3 regions of the Solibacillus sp. FSL H8-0523 genome follow, and region 1 is predicted to be linked to each of the others. Evidence: a T-box and tRNA genes for the amino acid it is inferred to sense, from the RefSeq annotation. Region 1 holds a T-box; the other regions hold tRNA genes.
The links. The T-box of region 1 lies ahead of trpS (tryptophan--tRNA ligase). A T-box ahead of a tRNA ligase gene usually reads a tRNA of that ligase, here a tRNA-Trp.
Positions count from the first base shown of each region.

Region 2: it encodes a tRNA-Trp, which carries the amino acid that the T-box ahead of trpS (tryptophan--tRNA ligase) is inferred to sense. The anticodon was not compared.
Region 3: it encodes a tRNA-Trp, which carries the amino acid that the T-box ahead of trpS (tryptophan--tRNA ligase) is inferred to sense. The anticodon was not compared.

Region 1 is NZ_CP150291.1:674,243-682,009, reverse strand. Features, by position in the region: gene NSQ62_RS03095 (copper amine oxidase N-terminal domain-containing protein) at 1-675, opposite strand, end outside; gene pepF (oligoendopeptidase F) at 1,154-2,959, opposite strand; gene NSQ62_RS03085 (competence protein CoiA family protein) at 3,025-4,152, opposite strand; gene mecA (adaptor protein MecA) at 4,283-4,933, opposite strand; gene spxA (transcriptional regulator SpxA) at 5,314-5,712, opposite strand; T-box leader at 6,176-6,402, shown strand; gene trpS (tryptophan--tRNA ligase) at 6,487-7,476, shown strand; gene fabF (beta-ketoacyl-ACP synthase II) at 7,718-7,767, opposite strand, start outside.
Region 2 is NZ_CP150291.1:3,556,492-3,564,258, forward strand. Features, by position in the region: gene NSQ62_RS17805 (LD-carboxypeptidase) at 1-727, opposite strand, end outside; gene NSQ62_RS17810 (DMT family transporter) at 855-1,736, shown strand; gene nagB (glucosamine-6-phosphate deaminase) at 1,763-2,494, opposite strand; tRNA gene NSQ62_RS17820 (tRNA-Leu) at 2,773-2,854, opposite strand; tRNA gene NSQ62_RS17825 (tRNA-Cys) at 2,906-2,979, opposite strand; tRNA gene NSQ62_RS17830 (tRNA-Gly) at 2,985-3,059, opposite strand; tRNA gene NSQ62_RS17835 (tRNA-Gln) at 3,065-3,139, opposite strand; tRNA gene NSQ62_RS17840 (tRNA-His) at 3,167-3,242, opposite strand; tRNA gene NSQ62_RS17845 (tRNA-His) at 3,283-3,358, opposite strand; tRNA gene NSQ62_RS17850 (tRNA-Trp) at 3,384-3,457, opposite strand; tRNA gene NSQ62_RS17855 (tRNA-Tyr) at 3,467-3,550, opposite strand; tRNA gene NSQ62_RS17860 (tRNA-Thr) at 3,558-3,633, opposite strand; tRNA gene NSQ62_RS17865 (tRNA-Phe) at 3,642-3,717, opposite strand; tRNA gene NSQ62_RS17870 (tRNA-Asp) at 3,740-3,815, opposite strand; tRNA gene NSQ62_RS17875 (tRNA-Met) at 3,819-3,893, opposite strand; tRNA gene NSQ62_RS17880 (tRNA-Val) at 3,913-3,988, opposite strand; tRNA gene NSQ62_RS17885 (tRNA-Glu) at 4,012-4,086, opposite strand; tRNA gene NSQ62_RS17890 (tRNA-Ser) at 4,100-4,191, opposite strand; tRNA gene NSQ62_RS17895 (tRNA-Asn) at 4,202-4,277, opposite strand; rRNA gene rrf (5S ribosomal RNA) at 4,292-4,407, opposite strand; rRNA gene NSQ62_RS17905 (23S ribosomal RNA) at 4,519-7,446, opposite strand; rRNA gene NSQ62_RS17910 (16S ribosomal RNA) at 7,666-7,767, opposite strand, start outside.
Region 3 is NZ_CP150291.1:3,964,439-3,972,205, forward strand. Features, by position in the region: gene NSQ62_RS19855 (threonine/serine dehydratase) at 1-55, shown strand, start outside; gene NSQ62_RS19860 (HAD family hydrolase) at 86-760, opposite strand; gene NSQ62_RS19865 (GNAT family N-acetyltransferase) at 761-1,231, opposite strand; gene NSQ62_RS19870 (MBL fold metallo-hydrolase) at 1,359-2,174, opposite strand; gene NSQ62_RS19875 (PQQ-dependent sugar dehydrogenase) at 2,230-3,291, opposite strand; gene NSQ62_RS19880 (GNAT family N-acetyltransferase) at 3,525-3,794, shown strand; tRNA gene NSQ62_RS19885 (tRNA-Glu) at 3,816-3,887, opposite strand; tRNA gene NSQ62_RS19890 (tRNA-Asn) at 3,889-3,964, opposite strand; tRNA gene NSQ62_RS19895 (tRNA-Ile) at 3,974-4,050, opposite strand; tRNA gene NSQ62_RS19900 (tRNA-Gly) at 4,061-4,134, opposite strand; tRNA gene NSQ62_RS19905 (tRNA-Phe) at 4,138-4,213, opposite strand; tRNA gene NSQ62_RS19910 (tRNA-Asp) at 4,222-4,297, opposite strand; tRNA gene NSQ62_RS19915 (tRNA-Met) at 4,301-4,375, opposite strand; tRNA gene NSQ62_RS19920 (tRNA-Ser) at 4,406-4,498, opposite strand; tRNA gene NSQ62_RS19925 (tRNA-Met) at 4,509-4,582, opposite strand; tRNA gene NSQ62_RS19930 (tRNA-Ala) at 4,603-4,678, opposite strand; tRNA gene NSQ62_RS19935 (tRNA-Pro) at 4,685-4,761, opposite strand; tRNA gene NSQ62_RS19940 (tRNA-Arg) at 4,781-4,857, opposite strand; tRNA gene NSQ62_RS19945 (tRNA-Leu) at 4,865-4,953, opposite strand; tRNA gene NSQ62_RS19950 (tRNA-Gly) at 4,962-5,033, opposite strand; tRNA gene NSQ62_RS19955 (tRNA-Lys) at 5,085-5,160, opposite strand; tRNA gene NSQ62_RS19960 (tRNA-Gln) at 5,176-5,250, opposite strand; tRNA gene NSQ62_RS19965 (tRNA-His) at 5,276-5,351, opposite strand; tRNA gene NSQ62_RS19970 (tRNA-Trp) at 5,380-5,453, opposite strand; tRNA gene NSQ62_RS19975 (tRNA-Tyr) at 5,463-5,546, opposite strand; rRNA gene rrf (5S ribosomal RNA) at 5,590-5,705, opposite strand; rRNA gene NSQ62_RS19985 (23S ribosomal RNA) at 5,771-7,767, opposite strand, start outside.

The sequences.
Region 1 (7,767 bases):
GATTGTTGTCTTACTATCGTAAGTTGAGTACGTCCCTTCCCCATCTTCAAGGCCCATATAATATGCTGTGAAATCCTTATATTCTAAAGTGTAATATTCTCTCATACCATCACCAGATGTTTTACCATAAGTATTTACTACTTTTTGAACCGTATCCCCAACCTTGATGTTCGTTGACTGAGGTGTTGTTCCCTTTAATGCATGACTTTTAATTGTTTGTAGTTCCGATTGCTTTTGCTGACTAGCTGCCTGCACTAACACCTTAATTTTTTGCCCTTGATAATTAATTAGCGCATAGCTATTTTCTTTGTTCCATTCCACTTTCGCACCTAAAGTTTCACTAATAAAGCGAACTGGCACCATTGTTGAACTATTAATTAATTTTGCAGGAACATCTATTGTTTTTTTCGTACCATTTACTTTTACTGTTTTTGAGTTTATTGTTAATTCAATTTTCGTATTCCCTTTTTCCGCAGTAACAGTACTTGTTTTTGCGTTCCACTTTACTTCTGCACCAAGGCTTTCAAAAAGGCTTCTTAGTGGTAATAAAGTTCTTCCTTCGATAATTTGCCCGCCAGTAAGCGTTTTAGTACTTTCTGCTGCAAATGAAGTGCTAGGAACAATTAGCACGAATGCTAATAGAGCACCCAATAAAATAGTCATCTTTTTTCTCATAAAATCCTCCAAGTATAAAATAGTATTTATTGGAAATTATAACATCGTACTGTTAACTACATCAACTTGGTATTTTAAAAAAACAAAAGAGGCGCCCCTATCCTCGACAGATAGTGCGCCTCTTTTTCACAAAGGGGATGGGAGAAATGTTCACGTTCAAACAAAGGGGTGTATGTTTGTTATGTGATTTATTTCACGTTTATTACTCTATCACGGAATAATAATTGATGCAACGAAACAAGCCTTTTTTCACAAATTCGTCATATAGTAAGCGTTTCCATAGAAATGAAAATGTTTTACTAAGATTTTAACAGTCAATAGGTAGCTAAACTCTACAAAGCATTGATATGAGGGACTCCGTAAAAAACCTAATTACAATCCTCTTTTTTCAAAACCTAAACAACAAGAGCTAAAACAATAAAATATCCACTTAAATAAGCAAAAAACGCACCTAAAAGAGATGCGTTTTCAAAAGCAATTAATTATTCAATAATAACTTTTCAAGCTCAGCTAATTTTTCTTCGAATACTTGGCAAGCAAGTGCGATTGGTTCTGGAGATTCCATATCTACGCCTGCTGCTCTTAATACTTCAATTGGGAAGTCCGAGCATCCTGCTTTCAAGAAATTGTTAATGTAACGATCGACAGCTGGTTGACCCTCTTCTAAAATTTGCTTCGATAAAGCCGTTGCCGCTGATTGACCTGTTGCATATTGGTAAACGTAATAGTTGTAGTAGAAATGCGGTATACGTGCCCATTCTAACCCGATTTCTTCATCTACCTTCATAGCGTCACCGAAGTATTTTTTATTTAAATCATAGTAAACAGTCGTTAATTTATCCGCTGTGATTGCTTCGCCTTTTGCATCCATTTCGTGAATCATATGCTCGAACTCAGCAAACATTGTTTGACGGAATACTGTACCGCGGAAGCCATCTAACCATTGATTTAATAAATAGATTTTTTGTTTTTCATCATCTAATGTGTTCATTAAATGATCGAATAATAATTCTTCGTTACATGTAGACGCTACCTCTGCTACGAAGATTGAGTAATCCGCATATTGGTACGGCTGGTTAGCACGTGAATAATAGCTGTGCATCGAGTGTCCAAATTCATGCGCTAATGTATATAGGTTGTTGACGTTATTTTGCCAGTTCATTAATACGTATGGGTTTGTCCCAAATGTACCTGAAGAGTAAGCACCGCTACGTTTCCCTTTGTTTTCTAATACGTCTACCCAGCGGCTGTCTAAGCCTTTTTGAACAGTGTCTTGATATTCCTTACCAAGTGGCGCGAAGCTTTCTACCATTGTTTTCTTTGCTTCATCATACGTTACTTCCATTTTCACTTCTTTAACAAGTGGCGTGAATAGATCGTACATGTGCAATTCATCAACACCTAACACTTTTTTACGTAATTCCACGTAACGGTGTAGCGCTGGTAAGTAGTCGTGAATCGTTGAAATTAATTGATCGTACACTTTTTCTGGAATGAAGTTATTGCTCAGTGCCGCATGACGCGCTGAATCGTAGTTACGGATTTTCGCGTTGGCATTTTGTGCCTTTACATTACCCGAAAGCGTCGCTGCGAAGGTGTTTTTAAATTGGCCGTAAGTTGCGTACACCGCTTTGAATGCCGCTTCGCGTACTTCACGGTTATCACTTTCAAGCATCAAAATATAGTTACCATGCGTAAGTTGCACTTCTTCGCCGTCTTCACCCTTAATTTTAGGGAATTCTAAATCGGCATTATTTAATGCACTAAATGTTGTACTTGCTGAAGACGATACTTCCGACATTTGTGCTAGTAGCTCTTCTTTATCCGCAGATAATACATGCGGACGACCTAAGTTAATTTCTTTTAAGCTTTGTTTGAATTGCTCAAGTGGCTCATAGCTTTCTACATAGCTTGTTAACGTTGCTTCATCTAAACCTAACACTTCCGGAATAATGAACGACCATGTTGCACCTACTTTAGAAGCAACTGAACGTACACGCCCGTCTAAATCCTGATACATACTATTCGTCGTATCTTGGTCGTGTTTTAAATGTGAATACACATATAATTTACGAAGGCGCTCAAATAATTGATTGCTAAATTGAATTGTTTTATATAAGCTTTCCGCGCTTTCTGCAACTTTGCCTTTAAAGTTAGCTGCTTGTTCTGATAGCTTTTCTACGTCTTTTAATTCCGCTTCCCAAGCTGCATCGGACTCAAAAATTGATGTTAAGTCCCATGTTAAATGCTCTGGTACTTCTGAACGCGTGATTTGTTTTGTCATTAGTAATTTCCCCCTACCCTTACTATTCCGAAATTCGAAATTATAAGTCTATTTAAACAATTTAACTATCCAATTGCAACCAATTCGTCATAGAGGACATCAATTAATTGCTTTTTTTCGATTTTTTCGTGGACATGCTGAATATTTAATTGCTTTAACAACTTTAAATAATACGCCACTTCCTCATTCCGCTCAACGGTCGCTTTTAGTTTCGCCCACTGCAAAAAATAATCAATCGCATTTGTATTCATCGACTGTGGCGTTAATGCATGACACTTCAAAAAATAAAATAGCTGTACTTGCCATTCTATGCAATAGTCATCAAAAGCATTCGTATTTTTTACGGGAATACCAAGAAAAATCGGCAAATTGGTAGTCGTTAGCTTAAGTTCATAAATAGCCCGTAAAAAGGGATCCTTCACACCTCGCTTACTAAGGAGTAGACGCGGGGGCAAATAGCTTTCACGGAAATATAGGAGTTTTGTGAATAGGAATTCAAATTTAGTACGAGAAATTTTTGTTGGAATTAACAATGGAAAGCGTTGGTTCGCTAGTGGGATGCAATTAATAGATGCCAAATATTGCGTTTTGTGTACATGCAGTAAGTTGCTGTAATAATAGAAAGTTTTACTCGCCACATCATACGTGATTAAATAACGCTGGCCATTATTTTGCATCATGTACTGCGCGAGTGTATGATTCAAGGTGATTTTTTGAATGCCGAGTCCATTCTTTTTCCGTTGCGGCGTATGGAGTATCCAAATAGGTGTAATCTTGGCACGGATATAGCCAAGAGTTCGCTCCAGGAAAATTTCTGGCTGTAAATTACTGCACTGAAATTCAATTGCGAATTGGCGATTGACGTATTCAATTAGTAGATCTGGACGTTGTTTGATTTGCGGGAGGTAAGGTTCTAATTGCGGGGACAGTGCTAAACGTTCGAAAAACTCATACAAATGCTGTTTGCCTAAAAGATGTGTTTGTGATTCTCGCTCCGAAAACAGCGCCTCGCAGTCACTTTGCTGAAAATGCGAAAAATGCGGAATCCGAATTTGTCCGATTTTTAATTGCAGGGGCTCCTGACATTGTGGACAGAAAAATTGTTGCTGTTGCCGAAGTCGCTGTAATTCTTCTCGTGAAAATTGTCGATGCAATTGCACGAGCTCTTTTTGTTCATTATGCGCAACTAACATGGATTTCACCTCTTTTAACTAATCGTAGCGAGTGTCCCGCGCACAATCAACTTACAACAAGTAACTCTTGGAAAACTGTCGATTTCAAAGCACGAAAAAAGACTACCTAAAATTCAGGTAGCCTTGTATGTTAGAAATAACTTATAATCGTTTCGAAACAGTCTTCTGGAATGATTTTTTCCGCGTATTCCTCTAAACGGTGAACGGTCATTTTTGAAGCTGCTAAATATTCACTACATAAGGCAATGACATTACGTGCCTCAGCTTGCTCTAAATGCTGTAAATCGACAAATAAATAATAGTAGTCATCCCATTTATAAAGCGCTGATGGTACATCAATCTGAGCTGCGCGCTCGGCCAGTGGTAATAATTCATCGATATCTTTAAAGCGGAAGCGTGCATTTTCAAGCACTTCTTCTTCTTTGCTTGCCTTACCACCAATTGCGTTGAAAATCGATTCTTCCATTTCATTTAACTGATCTGCTATATGAAGGTCATCCTCAAACGAACCAATCATCGATGAAGTTTCAGAGTCATTGTTGACCGCTGCACGTGTGACAACCACTTCCAAACCACTTTCTGATGCATTAATATGAATCCAAATTGGACCATCTAAATCGAAGTAATCATCTGTATTAACTTCGCCAATGACATCCCAAAAAAGTTCTTCCCCTTTTGCGCGATTGTACCAAATCTCTTCACGCGTATATCCGCGATCCTCGATATCACTATACGTAATAAATAATTTTAACGTATTATCATTAATGCGTTCGATGTCCATTAGACCTCAACTCCCTTCACAGTCATTGTATAGAACGTCATGATTCCTTACAATATTATACAACACGGAAATCTATTGCATCATAACTTTATTACTTTTTCATACATGAAAGTAACTATAAATCTATTGTATGATGGAATGCTTTAAAATGAAAAGAAAAAACATTATCCACAATAAATATTTCGAATAATTGCAATTGTATTGTACTTATTGCTTTAATTCAAGTAACAAACTTGCTTAACTTTAGTATACGTAAAAATGATTAAAGTATTTGGACATTTGACAATAATAAACGCGCTAAAGTGCCCTTTTAGTCTGGACAATAAAAAAAGATGTTACAATCGCTTATTCGCAGCCGTAACATCAGAAATCGCGCTTATTTAGTTAACCATGCGTTGTGCTTCCTGTAACTGATACGCTCTTACTTTACGAGGTAAGAATCGACGAATTTCATCTTCGTTATAACCAACTTGAAGTCGTTTTTCATCTAAAATGATTGGACGACGTAACAGACCTGGATATTCTTGAATTAATTCGTATAAACGTTGTAATGGTAATGTTTCAACATCAACGTTTAATTTTTGGAAGATTTTCGAACGCGTTGAGATGATCTCGTCTGTGCCATCTTCTGTCATTCGTAAAATTTCTTTAATTTCGCTAATTGTTAAAGGTTCTGAGAAAATATTGCGCTCAGTATATGGAATGTCATGCTCCTCTAACCATGCTTTCGCTTTGCGACATGAAGTACAACTTGGTGAAGTAAATAATGTTACTAACATTGATCTCACTTCCTCTCTAATTGATTCAATTCAATTGCTATAAGTGTCTTCTTTAATAAGAAGCAGAATGTATAAATAAATACTTAGTTTAGAATTAATTTAATTTAAGATTCTCTTCTTATTATACATGAATTACGCATGTTTGAATACACTTTGTCAATAAATAAATGGGGTTTAGCCGCAATAAATATGACATTTTTATCTCGAAAATACAAGTATTCCTTTTCAATCGATCATAACTAATAATTACCCAGAAAATTCTAGACCGAAACGTCTACTAAAAAGATAATCATTCTCATTTAAAAATATTAATTGAGAAAATAGTTGGACAATTTCACATAAAATGCATGCATTTAGACGGATTCCTACTACTCTTCCCATTTTGTCCTCTTTTTATTCGAAAATTTTATGTAAAATGATTGCGTTTATTTCGTCAGTTGCGATATAATCACTTTCAAGATTAAGAAAAACGTTGACGAAGAGTAGTACATTTAAATCCGATGTTAAGAGAGTCTGTGGTTGGTGCAAACAGATCATCGGTTAAATGGAATGGACTTCCGAGTTAGCCTTACGAACGGACATTTACAAGTGGTTCCAGTAGTTTTGCTCGTCGCCTTCACGTTACGAAGAAGAGTGGCCAAATTGGCAAGCTGGGTGGTACCGCGGATTCTAACATCATTCGTCCCTTCTATTATTTAATAATAGAGGACGCATGATGTTTTTTTGTTCTTTAGTTTCACTAAATAACAAAATATCTATAAGGGGGACTTACCTATGACAACTATTTTTTCTGGCGTACAGCCAACAGGTACCATTACATTAGGGAACTATATCGGCGCGATTAAGCAATTCCCAGAACTACAAGAACAAGGCGATGCGATTTACTGTATCGTTGACCAGCACGCGATTACGGTGCCACAAGACCGTTTAGAGCTACGCAAAAACATCCGCTCATTAGCTGCCATGTATATCGCATGTGGTATTGATCCGAAAAAATCAACATTATTCATCCAATCGGAAGTACCAGCTCACGCGCAGGCAGGATGGATGTTACAATGTGTTGCGTCAATCGGAGAATTAGAGCGCATGACACAATTCAAAGATAAATCAGACGGCAAAGAGTCTGTTTCAGCAGCACTATTAACGTACCCACCATTAATGGCGGCGGATATTATTTTATACAACACCGATATCGTGCCAGTTGGCGATGACCAAAAGCAACATATCGAATTAACACGCGATTTAGCAGAGCGTTTCAACAAGCGCTACAATGATGTGTTAACGATTCCAGACATTCACACACCAAAAGAAGGCGCGCGTATTAAATCATTACAAGAACCTACAAAAAAAATGTCAAAATCAGATACAAACACAAAAGCGACAATCCGCTTACTCGATACACCGAAAGAAATCGAAAAGAAAATCAAATCAGCTGTAACCGATTCTGAAGGCATCGTGAAATTTGACGTAGAAAACAAACCAGGCGTTTCGAACTTATTAACAATCGAATCTGCTTTATCAGGCGCTTCTATTGCAGCATTAGAAGCGAAGTATGAAGGGAAAGGCTATGGCGACTTTAAAGCAGGCGTTGCACAAGCCGTTGTCGAGCACTTAACACCCATTCAAGAGCGCTACTACGCATTAATCGATTCTCCAGAATTAGACGATATTTTAGATGAAGGTGCCGAAAAAGCAAACGCCATCGCGTCGAAAACACTTAAGAAAATGGAGAACGCGATGGGCTTAGGCCGTAAACGACGCTAAACATCCCAATGAGTGCCCCGAGCGCTAAATAGAGCTCGGCCCCATGTACAATGTATAGCAGCACAGCATTCCAGGAATAGCCAAGCGTGCGGTAATTTAAATACAAAATCATATTGCTTACAGACATGACACATAGCCCGTAGCAAAATAAAAAAAGTACAAAGCGGGTCAAAAACACCATCCTTTGTACACGATACGAAAAACGAACGCAGCTTAGACTTGGCCGCGTTCGTTTTTTTGATTATCCGTTATATTTTTTAAATAATAAACAAGCGTTATGTCCACCAAAGC
Region 2 (7,767 bases), 1.3 Mb from region 1:
CTGGCATATTAAAGTCACCAATAACAAAGCCTGCTGCCTGTTCAAGCTTTCGTGCTAAGCGCAGATGATTCATCATATGATCGAGCTGTTCAATCGACTCTCCGATATCCTCCAGCACGAGAATTTTGTTACGTACATCGATTTCAAACTTCGTACCTAATGTCCCTATAATACGATTCAAGTTACCACCCGTTAACCCTCCGCGTACAGCGCCACCCACAATAGTTGTTAGCGGGGCGATACTTTCCGTATACTCGATTTCAATCGGCTGGAAAAGCTGCTGGAACATTTTTTGTGACAATTCATCCAGCTCCCCTTGTGGACTAGAAAGCATCGGTCCATGGAACGTAACTAAATTCGCAAACTCATTTACTTGCGTATGTAAAGCCGTCACATCTGAAAAGCCCCAAATAATTTTCGGATTGTCCTCTAATAATGGGTAGCTAATTTTGTCGACAATACGTGCAATGCCGTAGCCACCTTTTACTAAAAAGATTGCCTTCACTTCCGGGTCTTGCACCATCGCATGAAAATCTGCAATACGCTCTTCGTCTGTTCCTACTAAGTAACCCGCACCGCTCTGAATGGTATTTCCTAATTTATAACGTAAGCCAAGCTGTTCTAGAAATGCAAGCTTGTCTCCTAATGCCTCCTGCTGCAGTGGGCTACTTAAATTCACTAACCCCACGATATCACCTTGTTGTAATCTTGCTGGTCGAATTTTCATTACTTTGACCTCCTTTTGCTACTGTCGTTATTGTATCATAGCGTTTTACGTAAAGCGTATTGCAAATGCTCCCTGGGTGTCCCTATAATAAATAAAATCAATTTCCAATTTAAGGAGTACCTTTACTATGAAATTTCCACCACAAGCATTGCTCGTCTTCGCTACCTTATTATGGGGCGGTAACTTTGTAATCGGACGTGCGGTTGCTGGCGATATTCCGCCGATTACACTTGCATTTCTACGCTGGATTGTCGCCTTTATCATCTTTTTCCCCATTGCCTATAGCCGTACCAAAAAGGAATGGCCAATGCTAAAAAAGCATTTTGGTGCCGTCCTTATTTTAGCATTAACCGGGGTTGCTACATTTAATACGCTCGTTTATATTGGCCTGCATTACACTACGTCCATTAATGCATCCTTAATGAACTCATCAACGCCAATTATTATTTACATACTTAGTTTTATTTTCTTAAAGGAACGTTTAACGAAGTTTCAGTTATTTGGAACACTCTTGTCACTAGCGGGTGTGCTATTCATCATTTCAGGCGGTTTAATGGAAAGCTTACTTGCCTTTTCATTTAACAAAGGGGACCTAATTGTATTAGTCGCTGTCATTTGTTGGAGTGTGTATTCATTACTAATTAAGAAATACGCAGGCAAGCTACCAGGCTACTCAACGTTCTTAGTGACCATTGCACTTGGCGCACTCATGTTACTCCCATTTACCGGATATGAGCTGTTAACGACGTCTCAAGCGATTACTTGGGGTGCTTCTACAATTGGTGCTATTTTCTATGTCGGGATCATTGCCTCGATTGTTGCGTTCCTAAGCTGGAATACGGGCGTTGTCGCATTAGGGGCCAACAAAGCCGGGATCTACTTAAACTTCATTCCAGTGTTTGCGACAATTTTTGCTGTTCTGTTTTTAGATGAACAATTACTCATGGCACAAATTATTGGAGGGATTGCCGTTATTGCCGGAGTATTTATTACGACCATTAAAAAATGAGGAGTGCATTTAAGCACTCCTCATCATTATTTTACACCTGTATAAATCACTGTTACATCTTTGTGATTGTGCAGGGCACTTGCTGGGAAGTCCTCTGTCACTTCACCGCTACGCAGACGATCCATGGCTTCCTGCTTTGATGCACCTGAAATTAATAAAACGACTTTCTTCGCATTCATGATTGTTTGAATACCCATTGTAATGGCATATGTTGGCACTTCATCGATTGAATTGAAATAAATTTTATTCGCATCACGTGTCGACTCTGTCAGTTCTACAACATTTGTCCCTAATGTAAATGGTGTACCTGGCTCATTAAAACCAATATGTCCGTTTATGCCAATACCTAATAGCTGAATATCAACACCACCAGCTGCCTCAATCATCTCATCATAGTGCGCGGCAGCCGCTTGTAAGTCCGCTGTATCCCCTTTTGGCACATGGATATTCTCACGCTTCATATCAACGTGATTAAATAGATTTTGATCCATATAGTAATGGTAGCTCGCTTCATTTGTAGGATTAATCCCAACGTATTCATCTAAGTTGTAAGACTGTGCCTGTTCAAATGAAATTTCTCCAGCTTGATACGCCTCAACTAGTTCTTTATAAAAGCCTTCTGGTGTCCCACCTGTTGCTAAACCTAATACCATTTTTGGATTGTGCTTTAATTCCGCTTTAAACATATCCGCCGCAAGCTTGCTCATTTCCTCGTAATTTGCTGCTTCAATCCATTTTAAATTTACTACTGCATTCATTCCATTACCTTCTTTCATCTATTCATAATTTCAGTTATTTAAATTAAATTCGTTAAATCCATTTCTCACATCATCATGTCAATTCTAAAGTAATTCTTTCTAACATGCTATAAAAAAACACGTAGTATTTCAGTTAAAAACACAATTATTCTGTTTGTAAAGGAGATTTTCTGTTTCAATCTCTATTTGAAGGAAACTCCAATAAAAAAAGACCCCTAGTATAAATACTAGAAGTCTTCATTTGATAAGGTTTTTGGCAATTCACCTTATCGATCTGATACCGATAGTCGGGGTCGAACCGACACTCCCGAAGGAACCGGATTTTGAGTCCGGCGCGTCTGCCAATTCCGCCATATCGGCAAGAAAATGGGTATAAAAAAAATCGGCTTAACCGATTTGATCTAAAAAATATGGAGGCGGCAACCGGATTTGAACCGGTGGTAGAGGTGTTGCAGACCTGTGCCTTACCACTTGGCTATGCCGCCATATTTGGAGCGGAAGACGAGGTTCGAACTCGCGACCCCCACCTTGGCAAGGTGGTGTTCTACCACTGAACTACTTCCGCAAAAATGGCTGGGGAACCTGGATTCGAACCAGGGCATGACGGAATCAAAATCCGTTGCCTTACCGCTTGGCTATACCCCAAAAATTTCATATTTATTATATTAAGAATGGGGCGACTGATGGGAATTGAACCCACGAATGCCGGAATCACAATCCGGTGCGTTAACCACTTCGCCACAACCGCCACTATCATATAATTTTACTTCTTAAACCTAAATAAAGAATGGGGCGACTGATGGGAATTGAACCCACGAATGCCGGAATCACAATCCGGTGCGTTAACCACTTCGCCACAACCGCCATTATACTTATTTGAATCTTAAAATGGCAGGGGCAGTAGGAATCGAACCCACACTGACGGTTTTGGAGACCGTAGTTCTACCTTTAAACTATGCCCCTGTAAAGATATGGTGGAGGGGGACGGATTCGAACCGCCGAACCCTAAGGAGCGGATTTACAGTCCGCCGCGTTTAGCCACTTCGCTACCCCTCCAGGGTAATGGTGCCGGCGAAAGGAGTCGAACCCTCGACCTACTGATTACAAGTCAGTTGCTCTACCAACTGAGCTACACCGGCAACATATATGGTGGGTTTGGACGGAATCGAACCGCCGACACTTAGAGCTTCAATCTAATGCTCTACCAACTGAGCTACAAACCCACGTATGTAATAATTAAAAAAATGGCGGTCCCGACCGGGATCGAACCGGCGATCTCCTGCGTGACAGGCAGGCATGTTAACCGCTACACCACGGGACCATTTGGTTGCGGGGATAGGACTTGAACCTATGACCTTCGGGTTATGAGCCCGACGAGCTACCACTGCTCCACCCCGCGACAATACTATTTAATTAAATGGTGGAGGATGACGGGCTCGAACCGCCGACCCCCTGCTTGTAAGGCAGGTGCTCTCCCAGCTGAGCTAATCCTCCATGCTGGATATAAAAAATATAAATGGTGACCCGTACGGGATTCGAACCCGTGTTACCGCCGTGAAAGGGCGGTGTCTTAACCACTTGACCAACGGGCCATACTAAATTGCCTGGCGGAGAGTAAGGGAGTCGAACCCTTGATACAGTGTTACCCGCATACACGATTTCCAATCGTGCTCCTTCGGCCTCTCGGACAACTCTCCAAGATTTAGATGGCTCCGAAGGCAGGACTCGAACCTGCGACCTGCCGGTTAACAGCCGGATGCTCTACCAACTGAGCTACTTCGGAATAATTATATACTAGCCTAGCGACGTCCTACTCTCACAGGGGGAAACCCCCAACTACCATCGGCGCTAAAGAGCTTAACTTCCGTGTTCGGTATGGGAACGGGTGTGACCTCTTTGCCATCATCACTAGACTATTCGAAAGACATTATTTATTATATTATGTATAACTTATTCAGTCAAGCATTTTTTAATATTTTTATTCTTTCAAAACTGGATAAACGGTTCATTGATGTTCATAAATTGTGGTTAAGTCCTCGACCGATTAGTATTCGTCAGCTCCACACATCACTGCGCTTCCACCTCGAACCTATCTACCTGATCGTCTTTCAGGGGTCTTACTTACTTGCGTAATGGGAAATCTCATCTTGAGGGGGGCTTCATGCTTAGATGCTTTCAGCACTTATCCCGTCCACACATAGCTACCCAGCGATGCTCTTGGCAGAACAACTGGTACACCAGCGGTGTGTCCATCCCGGTCCTCTCGTACTAAGGACAGCTCCTCTCAAATTTCCTACGCCCACGACGGATAGGGACCGAACTGTCTCACGACGTTCTGAACCCAGCTCGCGTACCGCTTTAATGGGCGAACAGCCCAACCCTTGGGACCGACTACAGCCCCAGGATGCGATGAGCCGACATCGAGGTGCCAAACCTCCCCGTCGATGTGGACTCTTGGGGGAGATAAGCCTGTTATCCCCGGGGTAGCTTTTATCCGTTGAGCGATGGCCCTTCCATGCGGAACCACCGGATCACTAAGCCCGTCTTTCGACCCTGCTCGACTTGTAGGTCTCGCAGTCAAGCTCCCTTATGCCTTTACACTCTACGAATGATTTCCAACCATTCTGAGGGAACCTTTGGGCGCCTCCGTTACTCTTTAGGAGGCGACCGCCCCAGTCAAACTGTCCGCCTGACACTGTCTCCTACCCCGCTAAGGGGCATGGGTTAGAAGTTCAATACAACCAGGGTAGTATCCCACTGACGCCTCCTCCGAAGCTGGCGCTCCGGGATCTCTGGCTCCTACCTATCCTGTACAAGTTGTACCAAAATTCAATATCAGGCTACAGTAAAGCTCCACGGGGTCTTTCCGTCCTGTCGCGGGTAACCTGCATCTTCACAGGTACTATAATTTCACCGAGTCTCTCGTTGAGACAGTGCCCAGATCGTTACGCCTTTCGTGCGGGTCGGAACTTACCCGACAAGGAATTTCGCTACCTTAGGACCGTTATAGTTACGGCCGCCGTTTACTGGGGCTTCAATTCGCAGCTTCGCTTGCGCTAACCACTCCTCTTAACCTTCCAGCACCGGGCAGGCGTCAGCCCCTATACGTCACCTTACGGTTTTGCAGAGACCTGTGTTTTTGCTAAACAGTCGCCTGGGCCTATTCACTGCGGCTCTCTCACGCTTGCACGCTAACAGAGCACCCCTTCTCCCGAAGTTACGGGGTCATTTTGCCGAGTTCCTTAACGAGAGTTCTCTCGCACACCTTAGGATTCTCTCCTCGACTACCTGTGTCGGTTTGCGGTACGGGCACCTCTCACCTCGATAGAGGCTTTTCTTGGCAGTGTGAAATCAGGAACTTCGTCCATACGGACTCGTCATCACAGCTCAATGTTAAAGTATGCGGATTTGCCTACATACACACCTTACTGCTTGAACACGCGCAACCAACGGCGTGCTTACCCTATCCTACTGCGTCCCCCCATTTCTCAAACGGTGAGGAGGTGGTACAGGAATATCAACCTGTTGTCCATCGCCTACGCCTATCGGCCTCGGCTTAGGTCCCGACTAACCCTGAGCGGACGAGCCTTCCTCAGGAAACCTTAGTCATACGGTGGACGGGATTCTCACCCGTCTTTCGCTACTCATACCGGCATTCTCACTTCTAAGCGCTCCACCAGTCCTTCCGGTCTGACTTCAACGCCCTTAGAACGCTCTCCTACCACGCATCCATACGGATGCATCCACAGCTTCGGTGAATCGTTTAGCCCCGATACATTTTCGGCGCAGCGTCACTCGACCAGTGAGCTATTACGCACTCTTTAAATGATGGCTGCTTCTAAGCCAACATCCTGGTTGTCTAAGCAACGCCACATCCTTTTCCACTTAACGATTACTTTGGGACCTTAGCTGGTGGTCTGGGCTGTTTCCCTCTTGACTACGGATCTTATCACTCGCAGTCTGACTCCCGTGTATAAATATCTGGCATTCGGAGTTTGTCTGAATTCGGTAAAGCGAGATGCCCCCCTAGTCCAAACAGTGCTCTACCTCCAGTATTCTCAATCACGAGGCTAGCCCTAAAGCTATTTCGGAGAGAACCAGCTATCTCCAGGTTCGATTGGAATTTCTCCGCTACCCACACCTCATCCCCGCACTTTTCAACGTGCGTGGGTTCGGGCCTCCAGTAAGTGTTACCTCACCTTCACCCTGGACATGGGTAGATCACCTGGTTTCGGGTCTACGACCACGTACTAATTCGCCCTATTCAGACTCGCTTTCGCTGCGGCTCCGTCTTCTCAACTTAACCTCGCACGTAATCGTAACTCGCCGGTTCATTCTACAAAAGGCACGCTATCACCCATTAACGGGCTCTAACTACTTGTAGGCACACGGTTTCAGGATCTATTTCACTCCCCTTCCGGGGTGCTTTTCACCTTTCCCTCACGGTACTGGTTCACTATCGGTCACTAGGTAGTATTTAGCCTTGGGAGATGGTCCTCCCGGATTCCGACGGAATTTCACGTGTTCCGCCGTACTCAGGATCCACTCAGGAGGGAATAACTTTTGGGCTACAGGGCTTTTACCTTATTTTGCGGACCTTTCCAAGTCGCTTCGCCTAAATCATTCTTTTGTAACTCCGTATTGAGTGTCCTACAACCCCAAAGAGCAAGCTCTTTGGTTTGGGCTCTTCCCGTTTCGCTCGCCGCTACTCAGGGAATCGAATTTTCTTTCTGTTCCTGCAGGTACTTAGATGTTTCAGTTCCCTGCGTCTGTCTCAAACACGCTATGAATTCACGTGAGTGTACTATCCGATTAAAGATAGTGGGTTCCCCCATTCGGAAATCCCCGGATCAAAGCTTACTTACAGCTCCCCGAGGCATATCGGTGTTAGTGCCGTCCTTCATCGACTCCTAGTGCCAAGGCATCCACCGTGCGCCCTTATTAACTTAACCAAAAGTTAAACTTAAATCAGAAGATTTAAGATTTTAAGGATATTGCACGACCAATTTCTTGATCTATTGTTTGTTTATTACTTATCAATGTCGTTTTATCCAGTTTTCAAAGAACAATGTTTTGAAGTATCTCATTCAATTAAGAATGAACCTTCAAAACTGAACAGCAAACGTTAATGAGTATCTTCTCCAAGAGAAGATTTCCGAAATAATCCTTAGAAAGGAGGTGATCCAGCCGCACCTTCCGATACGGCTACCTTGTTACGACTTCACCCCAATCATCTATCCCACCTTCGGCGGCTGGCTCCATAAAGGTTACCT
Region 3 (7,767 bases), 850 kb from region 1:
AGATATTGAACACGTAGATAAGCTCATTGTAGATACAACTACATTTGTTCAATAAATAATGAAGCGAAAATGCCACTAACAACATTTAGTTAGTGGCGCCTTCTTTAAAGGTTTCGAGTACGGGTAATAGTTCGAGTAAATCCTCAATCACCGCATCTGCTAGTACATCATGCCATCCAGCATCCTTTTTCCAAACACCTTTCATCCCCACATACCTCGCTGCTTTTACATCGTTTTCAGGATGGTCCCCAACAAAAATACTTGCACAAGGCGCTACTTGCAACTGCTCTAACGCCTTTAAGAAAATCCGCTCATCCGGCTTTTTCAGCCCCTCCCACTCCGATACTAAAATAACATCAAAAAACGATTCGATTTGTAATGCCCTTATATTGTCCATTTGAAATTGACCAAAACCATTTGTAATCATGCCTAACTTATAACCCGCCCGCTTTAAAGTTGCTAGCATTTCAACTAAATTTGGAAATGCTACACAGCTATATTTAAAATGCTGCACATAATCTTCTAATAGCTGCTCAGACGTGATTGTTGTCAGCGCAAATTCTTGAACAAGTTGTGCATATACCTTGTCCTTCCAAACATAACCTCGCTGATCGAGTTCGGTAAAGCGTCGGGTATATTGTTGCTTTGAGATGTGCCCCACATAGTTATGTAAACGCTCATATTGCTTTTCCACAAAAACGCTTACCGACGCATCTCGGTTTAATAACGTCCCATCTAAATCAAATAGTATCGCTTTCATCTAATTCACCTCTTTATCCATCGTCACTGTCTCCACCATAAAACCAAGCGGGCTCGGCGTAAATTCCTCTTTTGCAATATGAAATCCAAGATTTTTATAGAGGCGAATATTATCCTCTTCAGATTTACGAACCTTACAGCGTACAGTTCGCATTTGCTCTTTTTTGGCGAACTGTTCCACAAACTTTACAAGCAAACGCGCAATGCCCTGCTTCTGAAATTCAGGTAGCACCGCTAACCTTGAAAAATAAACATGATCTTTATTAGATGTCACTTTTACAACCCCTACTAGCTGCGCATCCCTTTCCGCGCCAAACATCAACACACCATCCAAAAGCTCCTGTTCAATTGTTACTTTTGATTCCACTAAGGCACTCGACGGCATTTGCTCTTGTTCATAACGTTTAAACGCTGCATGAATCACCTCCAATATTTGCTGTGAATCGCTCACCCTTCTAATTATATTAAGCATTTCAGGACCTCCTTCATTTGTATAAAAATAACATATTATATATTAAAATACAAAATAAGATTATCCTTTTTTTAATTTCATTACTCGTCTATGCGCCGTTTTTAGCTATCTTTCTTTATATCACCCATCAATCCTCACGTACCGTTATTTCTCCCCCATCTGAATGAAATTCTATATCGCCTTTCCGCGTCGTAAAAATATGAGCATTTACTGCTTCTAATGCCGCCACAGTTTCATCATGTTCAGGATTTTTATCAGAACTCGTAATGAGTGCATACATAGGCCTCACCGCTTCAATAAGCGCGGTCGTTTGCTCATTAAACCGGCCATGGTGTGGTACCTTTAAAAACGTGTGTGGCATGCGAATCGCCGTATCCATTAAAAGCTCCGCAATCCGCGGCGCTTCTATATCACCTGCAAACAAAAAACCAGTATCCCCGTGTCGTAAACTAATGACTAAAGAATGATCATTATCCCCCTCCATCGTTTGCATCGTTGGATACATCTCCCCCTTTACCTCTCCAACCGTAAGCTCACTTATTCCCGTAATTTTTTCAAGTACTAATTGCTTATTATCAATCGCCTGTAAAAATTCACGCGTTTGTTTACTATCACTTTCATAGTTCGGCACATACACATGTTCAATATCTAACGCATTTACAAGAGAATCCGCACCACCAACATGGTCCTTATCGTAATGTGTAATAACTAATGCCTTTAGCTTGTTAATATTGTTCGACTGCAAATGGCGCAAAATCTTTTCTCCGTCATCTTCTTCCCCTGTATCAATCAATACATACTCGCCTTGATGGGAAATTAGTAAGCTATCCGCCTTACCTACTTTAAAGGCATGTACAATAAAATCATCTGAGACAATCATCGCCTGCCCGCTACATGCGGTTAATGGCAATAGCATAAAAAGATACATTAATTTTTTTATCATCTATTAGCCCCTTCTATAACTCATTTGACATTACCTTAAAATGGAGAGCCGTCAATTATTCCACCAATATTAATTTATATAGGTGATCATCTGTTGTACTTTGCTGTCCACGCCCGTCTGTATTATTCGTTATAAAGTACAACGTATCCTCTTCAATCCATACATCACGAATTCGGCCTACATCATTCACGACTTCACGTACTTTACTTGTTTTCAAATCAAACGCCAATAGTGCGGTACCTCTTAGTGCTGCCACATAAAGCATGTCTTGATCATAAGCCACTCCAGACGGCGCCCACGTATGATCCTTCCCCGATGTAAATAACGGTGTCAACAGCCCATCTTGCTTTTCCGCTCCTTCAATATCCGGCCAGCCATAATTTTCACCTGGCTTTATTTCATTCACTTCATCATTTGCACTTTGCCCATGCTCGGTTGCGTACATTACTCCCTCTGGCGTCCAAGCCAGTCCTTGCGGGTTTCTGTGCCCATAACTATAAATCATGGAGTTTTTAAATGGATTATCCTCTGGAATGGAGCCATCTAAATTCACGCGCAAAATCTTTCCAGCAAGTGAATCCTTATTTTGCGCCAGCTCTGGATTCGATGCATCTCCCGTTGTTATATATAGCTTATGATCCGGCCCAATTTTTAAGCGCCCTCCGTGATGATAGGTCCCACTCGGAATTTCATCGATTAACAGCAGTCGCTCATGCCACACCTCTTCAACTAGCTGCAACAACACAACACGGTTCAACAACTTACCATCTTTATTATATGTGTAATAGGCAAACGCTTGATTCGTATCAGCAAAATTCGGTGCTAATACAAAACCTAGTAGCCCTGCTTCTGCAGCGTCAGATAGTTGTTGCTCAAATAACACATCCTGACGCGACAATTCCCCATTTTGAACACGTACAATCTCTCCTGCACGCTCTGTTATATAAAAAACGTCCTCGTGCTTGTTAATTGCCCATGGAGCCTGTAAATGATCTACAATGACTTCTAGTTGCCGTCCATCCATCTCCTGTATCTGTTCTTCACCCGTATCCTTATCATCGATTCCACAGCTACCTAATAACAGTACAATGCATATACTACCTATCAACTTCTTCAACCCAATCACCTCCTGTAGTGCTCATTTTACAGAAAATTATGTAATCAATAACAATAAAAAGCCTTTCCCTATGTAACCAAGCGCGTTGCATAGGGAAAGACCTTAAAAACCACCTTTTTTCATATCCTCAACTGTTGTATCCTTATCGGTAAACTGAACAACTAATGGCAAAACATCCGTTGCAATAGGCGTACACAGCCTTAGTCGCGGAAAAGGCACCGGTATTTGAGTATGTGATACACTGGGCGAAACAACAGCAGCTACATCGCTTAGAATTAACGGTTATCGAACACAATCATCAAGCAATTCATCTTTATAGAAAAATGGGCTTTAAAGAAGAAGGCATCAAAAGAGATTCTTTGTGGATTGATGGACAATTTGTAAATAATTTATATGAGCTTGCTCCTTTAACAAAAAAGAACCAAAGACACCCCCCGAATGGGCGACTTTGGTTCTACCATTTTTACCGACAATTATTCTTAGCAAAAGAAAAAAGCGCATAGCCTCTGCTATACGCCTGTGAATGACCCGTACGAGAATCGAACTCGTGTTACCGCCGTGAAAGGGCGGTGTCTTAACCGCTTGACCAACGGGCCATGGCTCCGAAGGCAGGACTCGAACCTGCGACCTGCCGGTTAACAGCCGGATGCTCTACCAACTGAGCTACTTCGGAACAATTATATGGTGGGCCTAAATGGACTCGAACCATCGACCTCACGCTTATCAGGCGTGCGCTCTAACCAGCTGAGCTATAGGCCCCAAATAAAACTGGAGCGGGTGATCGGAATCGAACCGACAACATCAGCTTGGAAGGCTGAGGTTTTACCACTAAACTACACCCGCAAATGGTGGGTTTGGACGGAATCGAACCGCCGACACTTAGAGCTTCAATCTAATGCTCTACCAACTGAGCTACAAACCCACAAAAAATGGCGGTCCCGACCGGGATCGAACCGGCGATCTCCTGCGTGACAGGCAGGCATGTTAACCGCTACACCACGGGACCATTTGGTTGCGGGGACAGGACTTGAACCTGTGACCTTCGGGTTATGAGCCCGACGAGCTACCACTGCTCCACCCCGCGACAATACTATTAAAACTTATGAAATTAAAATGGAGGAGGTAGAGGGATTCGAACCCCCGCGCGGTGTTACCCGCCTGTCGGTTTTCAAGACCGATCCCTTCAGCCGAACTTGGGTATACCTCCGAAATAAAGATGGCTGCCGAGGGAGTCGAACCCACGACCTTTCGGGTATGAACCGAATGCTCTAGCCAGCTGAGCTAGGCAGCCATATAAAGTTATGAAAAAATTGGTGGAGCCTAGCGGGATCGAACCGCTGACCTCCTGCGTGCAAGGCAGGCGCTCTCCCAGCTGAGCTAAGGCCCCATAAAATGGTCGGAATGACAGGATTCGAACCTACGACCCCTTGGTCCCAAACCAAGTGCTCTACCAAGCTGAGCTACATTCCGAATTTGTCAAAACATATATTGGTGCGCTCGACAGGACTTGAACCTACAACCTTCTGATTCGTAGTCAGATGCTCTATCCAATTGAGCTACGAGCGCGTAAAAATGGTGCCGAGGGCCGGAATCGAACCGGCACGGTGATCACTCACCGCAGGATTTTAAGTCCTGTGCGTCTGCCAGTTCCGCCACCCCGGCATATTTGAAGCGGAAGACGAGGTTCGAACTCGCGACCCCCACCTTGGCAAGGTGGTGTTCTACCACTGAACTACTTCCGCAAAAATGCAAGATATTTTTATACTGACAAGTTATGTAATTTTATAAAAAACTGGTGAGCCATGAAGGACTCGAACCTTCGACCCTCTGATTAAAAGTCAGATGCTCTACCAACTGAGCTAATGGCTCTTTATTAAAAGAGAATGGCTGGGGAACCTGGATTCGAACCAGGGCATGACGGAATCAAAATCCGTTGCCTTACCGCTTGGCTATACCCCAACAATAAGTTATTTATTAAAATAAATGGGGCGACTGATGGGAATTGAACCCACGAATGCCGGAATCACAATCCGGTGCGTTAACCACTTCGCCACAACCGCCATTATAATTATTGTATTTATTTGAAATTGGCAGGGGCAGTAGGAATTGAACCCACACTGACGGTTTTGGAGACCGTAGTTCTACCTTTAAACTATGCCCCTATAAATAAATGGTGGAGGGGGACGGATTCGAACCGCCGAACCCTAAGGAGCGGATTTACAGTCCGCCGCGTTTAGCCACTTCGCTACCCCTCCGACATAAAATACTTATCAGAGCATTTAGAGCATTAAAAAATAAGCGAAGCGACGTCCTACTCTCACAGGGGGAAACCCCCAACTACCATCGGCGCTAAAGAGCTTAACTTCTGTGTTCGGTATGGGAACAGGTGTGACCTCTTTGCCATCGTCACTTCACTTATTAAGTTGAAAGAATTTATTCTTTCAAAACTGGATAAACGTTTCATTGATGTTCATAAATTGTGGTTAAGTCCTCGACCGATTAGTATTCGTCAGCTCCACACATCACTGCGCTTCCACCTCGAACCTATCTACCTGATCGTCTTTCAGGGGTCTTACTTACTTGCGTAATGGGAAATCTCATCTTGAGGGGGGCTTCATGCTTAGATGCTTTCAGCACTTATCCCGTCCACACATAGCTACCCAGCGATGCTCTTGGCAGAACAACTGGTACACCAGCGGTGTGTCCATCCCGGTCCTCTCGTACTAAGGACAGCTCCTCTCAAATTTCCTACGCCCACGACGGATAGGGACCGAACTGTCTCACGACGTTCTGAACCCAGCTCGCGTACCGCTTTAATGGGCGAACAGCCCAACCCTTGGGACCGACTACAGCCCCAGGATGCGATGAGCCGACATCGAGGTGCCAAACCTCCCCGTCGATGTGGACTCTTGGGGGAGATAAGCCTGTTATCCCCGGGGTAGCTTTTATCCGTTGAGCGATGGCCCTTCCATGCGGAACCACCGGATCACTAAGCCCGTCTTTCGACCCTGCTCGACTTGTAGGTCTCGCAGTCAAGCTCCCTTATGCCTTTACACTCTACGAATGATTTCCAACCATTCTGAGGGAACCTTTGGGCGCCTCCGTTACTCTTTAGGAGGCGACCGCCCCAGTCAAACTGTCCGCCTGACACTGTCTCCTACCCCGCTAAGGGGCATGGGTTAGAAGTTCAATACAACCAGGGTAGTATCCCACTGACGCCTCCTCCGAAGCTGGCGCTCCGGGATCTCTGGCTCCTACCTATCCTGTACAAGTTGTACCAAAATTCAATATCAGGCTACAGTAAAGCTCCACGGGGTCTTTCCGTCCTGTCGCGGGTAACCTGCATCTTCACAGGTACTATAATTTCACCGAGTCTCTCGTTGAGACAGTGCCCAGATCGTTACGCCTTTCGTGCGGGTCGGAACTTACCCGACAAGGAATTTCGCTACCTTAGGACCGTTATAGTTACGGCCGCCGTTTACTGGGGCTTCAATTCGCAGCTTCGCTTGCGCTAACCACTCCTCTTAACCTTCCAGCACCGGGCAGGCGTCAGCCCCTATACGTCACCTTACGGTTTTGCAGAGACCTGTGTTTTTGCTAAACAGTCGCCTGGGCCTATTCACTGCGGCTCTCTCACGCTTGCACGCTAACAGAGCACCCCTTCTCCCGAAGTTACGGGGTCATTTTGCCGAGTTCCTTAACGAGAGTTCTCTCGCACACCTTAGGATTCTCTCCTCGACTACCTGTGTCGGTTTGCGGTACGGGCACCTCTCACCTCGATAGAGGCTTTTCTTGGCAGTGTGAAATCAGGAACTTCGTCCATACGGACTCGTCATCACAGCTCAATGTTAAAGTATGCGGATTTGCCTACATACACACCTTACTGCTTGAACACGCGCAACCAACGGCGTGCTTACCCTATCCTACTGCGTCCCCCCATTTCTCAAACGGTGAGGAGGTGGTACAGGAATATCAACCTGTTGTCCATCGCCTACGCCTATCGGCCTCGGCTTAGGTCCCGACTAACCCTGAGCGGACGAGCCTTCCTCAGGAAACCTTAGTCATACGGTGGACGGGATTCTCACCCGTCTTTCGCTACTCATACCGGCATTCTCACTTCTAAGCGCTCCACCAGTCCTTCCGGTCTGACTTCAACGCCCTTAGAACGCTCTCCTACCACGCATCCATACGGATGCATCCACAGCTTCGGTGAATCGTTTAGCCCCGATACATTTTCGGCGCAGCGTCACTCGACCAGTGAGCTATTACGCACTCTTTAAATGATGGCTGCTTCTAAGCCAACATCCTGGTTGTCTAAGCAACGCCACATCCTTTTCCACTTAACGATTACTTTGGGACCTTAGCTGGTGGTCTGGGCTGTTTCCCTCTTGACTACGGATCTTATCACTCGCAGTCTGACTCCCGTGTATAAATATCTGGCATTCGGAGTTTGTCTGAATTCGGTAAAGCGAGATG